Linked DNA regions of Amycolatopsis mediterranei. The protein of the gene in region 2 binds, or shares a complex with, the protein of the main gene of each other region. Links are inferred from orthologs where the notes say so. Each region holds a gene or a part of one and is shown on either strand. Other genes may lie near its edges. The genes, in order: rpsJ and nusB.

Region 1 (3,156 bases), 2.3 Mb from region 2 along the record:
ACGCGGACTACATCAAGAACATGATCACCGGTGCCGCCCAGATGGACGGCGCGATCCTGGTCGTGGCCGCCACCGACGGCCCGATGCCGCAGACCCGTGAGCACGTGCTGCTCGCCCGCCAGGTCGGCGTGCCCTACATCGTGGTCGCGCTGAACAAGGCCGACATGGTCGACGACGAGGAGATCCTCGAGCTCGTCGAGCTGGAGGTCCGCGAGCTGCTGTCCTCGCAGGAGTTCCCGGGCGACGACGCGCCGGTCGTGCGCGTTTCCGGCCTGAAGGCCCTCGAGGGCGACGAGAAGTGGTCCGAGGCCGTTCTCGAGCTGATGAGCGCCGTCGACAACAACGTGCCGGACCCGGTGCGCGAGCTCGACAAGCCGTTCCTGATGCCGATCGAGGACGTCTTCACCATCACCGGTCGTGGCACCGTGGTGACCGGTCGCGTCGAGCGCGGCCAGATCAACGTCAACGAAGAGGTCGAGATCGTGGGTATCCGCGAGAAGTCGACCAAGACCACCGTCACCGGTGTCGAGATGTTCCGCAAGCTGCTCGACTCGGGCCAGGCGGGCGACAACGTCGGCCTGCTGGTCCGCGGCATCAAGCGCGAGGACGTCGAGCGCGGTCAGGTCGTCGTGAAGCCGGGCACCACCACCCCGCACACCGACTTCGAGGGCCGGGTCTACATCCTGTCGAAGGACGAGGGTGGCCGTCACACCCCGTTCTTCAACAACTACCGCCCGCAGTTCTACTTCCGCACCACCGACGTGACCGGCGTCGTGACCCTCCCCGAGGGCACCGAGATGGTCATGCCGGGCGACAACACCGACATCACGGTCGCGCTGATCCAGCCGGTCGCGATGGACGAGGGTCTGCGCTTCGCCATCCGCGAGGGTGGCCGGACCGTCGGCGCGGGCCAGGTTACCAAGATCATCAAGTGATTCAGGCGCCCCACCGGGGGCAATACACCCCCGGGTTCGGGGCGTCAAATCACGTGTGCGACACTATTCAGGTTGCTCGTCCTGGGGCGGCCGATCCCTTCGGGGATCCGGCCGCTCCGGTGCGAGTGGCCACGGTCCGCGGAGCTCTTTCCTTCGGGTGAGGCGAGCGGGCAAGGGCGGTGAGACGGTCAGCCGGCTCATAGCCTCCTCACGTTGAGGAAGACCAGGCAAGACGACGATCCCGCGGGATCCGTCTGTGCGTCGGGCGCGACACGCCCGACCGCGTGGACCGGGGACAGGGCCGTTGAACTGCGGAAACCCAGGCTCAGGGTGGCAACACCCAGCGGGGTTTGTGAGATAGCGGCACGAGACGACAAGGAACGAGCAGCCACCATGGCGGGACAGAAGATCCGCATCCGGCTCAAGGCCTACGACCACGAGGCGATCGACACCTCGGCGCGCAAGATCGTGGAGACGGTCACGCGCACCGGCGCCCGTGTTGTCGGGCCGGTGCCGCTGCCCACCGAGAAGAACGTTTACTGCGTCATCCGCTCGCCGCACAAGTACAAGGACTCGCGCGAGCACTTCGAGATGCGCACGCACAAGCGTCTGATCGACATCCTCGACCCGACGCCGAAGACGGTCGACGCGCTCATGCGCATCGACCTGCCGGCGAGCGTCGACGTCAACATCCAGTAGTAGCGGCGGGCGAGCGGCGGAGAGTAAGAGACTCATGTCTGACAGGCAGATGAAGGGCATCCTGGGCACCAAGCTCGGCATGACCCAGGTCTTCGACGAACAGAACCGGGTTGTCCCGGTCACCGTCGTGAAGGCCGGTCCGAACGTGGTCACCCAGGTTCGGACCCAGGACAAGGACGGCTACACGGCCGTGCAGCTGGCGTTCGGCGCGGTCGACCCGCGCAAGGTGAACAAGCCGCGCACCGGCCACTTCGACAAGGCGGGCGTGACGCCGCGCCGGTTCCTCGCCGAGCTGCGCACCACCGACGCCGAGACCTACGAGGTCGGCCAGGAGATCACCGCCGAGGTGTTCGCCGCCGGTGTCGAGGTCGACGTGACCGGGACCAGCAAGGGCAAGGGCTACGCGGGCGTCATGAAGCGCCACGGCTTCAAGGGCCAGGGCGCGAGCCACGGTGCCCAGGCCGTGCACCGCAAGCCGGGTTCCATCGGTGGCTGTGCCACCCCCGGCCGCGTCTTCAAGGGCCTGCGCATGGCGGGCCGGATGGGCAACGACCGGGTCACCACGCAGAACCTGACCGTGCACGCCGTGCGTGCCGACGACGGCCTGCTGCTGATCAAGGGCGCCGTGCCCGGTCCCAAGGGCGGCGTGCTGTTCGTTCGCAGCGCCGCGAAGGGTGGTAACTCCGAATGACAAGCGTCGAGCTGAAGACCCCGGCCGGTAAAGCCGACGGCACCGTGGACCTCCCCGAGGAGATCTTCGACGTGCAGGCCAATGTCGCGCTGATGCACCAGGTCGTGGTGGCCCAGCAGGCCGCCGCGCGCCAGGGCACGCACGACACGAAGACCCGTGGCGAAGTTCGCGGTGGCGGCAAGAAGCCGTACCGGCAGAAGGGCACCGGCCGTGCCCGCCAGGGTTCGACCCGCGCGCCGCAGTTCGCCGGCGGTGGCGTCGTCCACGGCCCCACGCCGCGTGACTACTCGCAGCGCACCCCGAAGAAGATGAAGGCCGCCGCCCTGCGTGGCGCTCTCTCCGACCGGGCCCGCGCCGGCCAGCTGCACGTCGTCACCGAGCTGGTGACCGGTGAGAAGCCGAACACCAAGGTCGCCAAGGCCGCCCTCGCCGCGGTCACGCTGGCGAAGCGCGTGCTCGTGGTGCTGCACCGGGACGACGAGCTGAGCTGGGTTTCCCTGCGGAACCTGCCCGAGGTGCACATCCTCTGGGCCGACCAGCTCAACACCTACGACGTGCTGGTCAACGACGACGTCGTGTTCACCAAGGCCGCGTACGACGCGTTCGTCGCCGGCCCCGTCCGCGGTAAGACCGTCAAGGCTTCCGCGCGGTCGGGCGAGGTCACGGAAGGGAGTGACGAGAAGTGAGTTCGGTCGCCATTCCGGACCCCCGCGACATCCTGCTCGCGCCGGTCATCTCCGAGAAGTCCTACGGGCTGCTCGAGGACCACAAGTACACGTTCATCGTCCGCCCGGACGCCAACAAGACCCAGATCAAGATCGCGGTCGAGAA
Region 2 (3,308 bases):
ATGGGCCATTCGGGCGATCGTGCGCGCGACATCGCCGGCCGTCAGGAGCTCGCGCTCCCCGGCCGAACCAGCCGCGTCACGCGGGCGTGACGACAAACCGGACTCCTTCCCCGCCTCACCGGACGGGTCCTTAAAGGACGTCTGTTCCCCTGCTGGTCGGGGCTTTCCCACCGACAGTAGCAGGCACTTTGCTCAGTCTTCCGGGTGGTGTGGCGTGATTCGCGGCAAGCTTCTGCTTGACCTGGTGACAACAATGCGTAACCATTACTCTGAGTATTCGACTCAGCGAGTCCCCCGGCCCGGTCACCCCGACCGGGAGGGGGTGAAGAACGGAGAACGACCAGATGGGCGATTACGCCAAGGCGCTCGGGGCCAAGCTCCGCGGGATCCGCCAGCAGCAGGGCCTGTCCCTGCACGGGGTCGAGCAGAAGTCCGGTGGGCGCTGGAAGGCCGTCGTCGTCGGCTCGTACGAGCGTGGCGACCGCGCCGTCACCGTCCAGAAGCTGGCCGAGCTGGCCGACTTCTACGGTGTGCCGGTGGTCGAGCTGCTGCCCGAGGGCCGGGTCCCCTCCGGTGCCGAGCCCGCCACCAAGATCGTGATCAACCTGGAGCGCCTGCAGCAGCTGCCGGCCGAAAAGGTGGGCCCGCTGGCCCGCTACGCGGCGACGATCCAGAGCCAGCGCGGCGACTACAACGGCAAGGTGCTTTCGATCCGCACCGAGGACCTGCGGTCCCTGGCGATCATCTACGACATGACCCCGGGCGAGCTCACCGAGCAGCTCATCGACTGGGGCGTCCTGCCGCCGGAGGCGCGTCCTTCCAAGGAGGACTGATCGCCGGATGTGCTTTGACCGACGCAGTGAGCGTTCCCGGTGGGGCACCGGAGACGCTCACTGACTCGTCGGGGGGCTCGTTCGGGGGCGAGCCCTGCTCGCGGAGAGCGCGATCCGCGCTCACTTCGCCGTGTCTTGTGGCGCGATAGGGTGGCTCATGCCCCTGAGCGCGTACCGAGTCAGAGCTTCGATCGCCGTGTCCGACATCCACCGGGCGGTCGAGTTCTACGAAGGCAAGCTCGGCCTGCGGGCGCTGCAGTCCGGGCCCAGCGCCCACGTCGCCGGCGGCAGCCGGACCTACGGATCCGGTGGCGGACCGGCCCTGAACGTGTACCAGTCCGTCACCGCCGGGAAGAGCCCGGCCACCCTGGCGACCTGGTACGTCGACGACCTCGACGAGATCGTCGACGAACTCACCTCGACCGGCGTCGAGTTCACCCGCTACGACCAGCTCGAACACGACGCGAAGGGGATCACGGCCCGGGCCGGCGGTGGGCGGATCGCCTGGTTTCAGGACCCGGACGGCAACACTTTCGCCATCGAAGCCGACGTCTGAGCGGGCATGACCTCCGGCCGGCCCTAGAGAACCGCGCGGAGGCGGTCGGCGATCGTGCCGATCCGGCCCAGCACGCCGTTGACGAACCGCGGCGAGTCGTCCGTGGACAGCTCCTTCGCCAGGCCGACGGCCTCGTCGATCGCGACCGGGTCCGGCACGTCCTCGGCCCAGAGCAGCTCGTAGACCCCGACCCGCAGCACCGCGAGGTCGACCTTCGGCATCCGCTCCAGGGTCCAGCCCTGCGCGTGCTCGGCCAGCAGCTCGTCGATCTGGGTCTTCCGGCCGGTCACGCCCTCGACCAGGGTGATCGTGTAGTCCCCGATCGGGTCGACCTCGGTCGCGCCGACCCGGTCGGCCAGCAGCGTGACCGCGTCGGTGTCGCGCTGGACGGCCTCGTACAGCATTTCCACCGCGCGGCGGCGCGCCTGCCGGCGGCTGATCGCACCGCCGCGGTTCGGGTGGGGTTTCGACGTCGGCATCAGCTGGAGACGCGGCCCAGGTAACGGCCGTCGCGGGTGTCGACCTTGATCTTCTCGCCGGTGGACAGGAACAGCGGGACCTGGATCTCCGCGCCGGTCTCCAGCGTCGCCGGCTTGGTGCCGCCGGTCGAACGGTCGCCCTGCAGGCCGGGGTCGGTGTGCTGGATGATGATCTCGACCGACGTCGGGAGCTCGACGTACAGCGGCTCGTTCTCGTGCACCGCGACCTGGACCTCGGTGTTCTCGAGCATGTAGTTGGCGTTGTCGCCGACGACCTCGGCCGGGACCGTGATCTGGTCGTAGGTGTCGCCGTCCATGAAGACGAAGTCGGCGCCGTCCTTGTACAGGTAGGTCATGTTCCGGCGGTCCACCGTGGCCGTCTCGACCTTCGTGCCCGCGTTGAACGTCTTGTCGACCACCTTGCCGGTGAGCACGTGCTTGAGCGTCGTGCGCACGAAGGCACCGCCCTTGCCCGGCTTGACGTGCTGGAACGCGGTGACGGTCCACAGCTGGCCCTCGAGGTTGAGGACGAGCCCGTTCTTCAGGTCGTTGGTCGTGGCCACGAGCTTGCAGTCTCCTGTGTCGAATCTTCGGGTTCGGGGCCGCTGTCAGACGACCACGAGGTTCTTGGTGCTCAGGGTGAGGAGTTCGGGCTCCCCAGCCCGCACGACGAGCGTGTCCTCGATGCGCACGCCACCGCGCCCCGCGAGGTACACGCCGGGCTCGACGGTGACCGCCATACCGGCGGCCAGTGTACCGACGCCCGTCGCGGCGAAGCTGGGCGCCTCGTGGATCTGCAGGCCGACGCCGTGCCCGAGGCCGTGGGCGAAGTGCTCGCCGTGGCCCGCGTCCGCGATCACCGTCCGCGCGGCGGCGTCCACATCGGACACCTCGGCGCCCGGCACGACGGCGGCGACCCCGGCCGCCTGGGCGGCGTGCACGAGGTCGTACACCTCCCGCTGCCAGTCCGCGGGTTCGCCGAGGACGAAGGTGCGGGTCATGTCGGAGTGGTAGCCGTCGACGGTCGCGCCGAAGTCCAGCTTCACGAAGTCGCCGCGCTCGAGCTCGGCGTGCGTCGGCTGGTGGTGCGGGATGGCGGAGTGCGCACCGGCGGCGATGATGGAGGCGAAGCTGGGCGCGGACGAGCCGTGCTCCAGCATCCGGTTCTCCAGGTCACGGGCGACTTCCAGCTCGGTCCGCCCCGGCCGCAGCCCGCCGGCGGCGACCAGGTCGTCCAGCGCCCGGTCGGCGGCCGCGCACGCCTGGCGCAGCGCTTCGATCTCGGCTTCGTCCTTGACTTCGCGCAGCTGCTCGACGAGGCCGGGCGTCCGCTCCAGGGGCACCCGCTCCCGGAGCGCTTCGTAGGTCTCGACGCTGACGTGCTGGCTCTCGAACCCGAGCCGCCCGTAGGCCTTGGTGTCCTTGGCGGCTCGGGCCACG

Evidence for each region.
Region 1: the proteins of nusB (region 2) and rpsJ are in contact, whole or in part, in a solved structure (PDB 3D3B), measured with the Escherichia coli proteins. The link is inferred for Amycolatopsis mediterranei from one-to-one orthologs.

The regions. Positions count from the first base shown.
Region 1 is NZ_CP100416.1:728,868-732,023, forward strand. What follows is about bases 141-2,981. They hold rpsJ (30S ribosomal protein S10), read left to right. Parts: upstream 141-1,328; coding sequence 1,329-1,634; downstream 1,635-2,981. Other genes in these bases: tuf (elongation factor Tu), read left to right, coding at 141-935; rplC (50S ribosomal protein L3), read left to right, coding at 1,669-2,325; rplD (50S ribosomal protein L4), read left to right, coding at 2,322-2,981. In the rest of the region: more of tuf, read left to right, coding at 1-140; more of rplD, read left to right, coding at 2,982-3,011; rplW (50S ribosomal protein L23), read left to right, coding at 3,008-3,156. UniProt on the Escherichia coli protein: Involved in the binding of tRNA to the ribosomes. Part of the processive rRNA transcription and antitermination complex (rrnTAC). The complex forms an RNA-chaperone ring around the RNA exit tunnel of RNA polymerase (RNAP).
Region 2 is NZ_CP100416.1:3,021,396-3,024,703, reverse strand. The notes cover bases 141-3,133. They hold nusB (transcription antitermination factor NusB), read right to left. Parts: upstream 1,869-3,133; coding sequence 1,413-1,868; downstream 141-1,412. Other genes in these bases: ISP_RS14450 (M24 family metallopeptidase), read right to left, coding at 2,477-3,133; efp (elongation factor P), read right to left, coding at 1,868-2,431; ISP_RS14465 (VOC family protein), read left to right, coding at 1,030-1,389; bldD (transcriptional regulator BldD), read left to right, coding at 345-833. Outside these bases: bifunctional pyr operon transcriptional regulator/uracil phosphoribosyltransferase PyrR, read right to left, coding at 1-96; more of ISP_RS14450, read right to left, coding at 3,134-3,308. UniProt on the Escherichia coli protein: Part of the processive rRNA transcription and antitermination complex (rrnTAC). The complex forms an RNA-chaperone ring around the RNA exit tunnel of RNA polymerase (RNAP).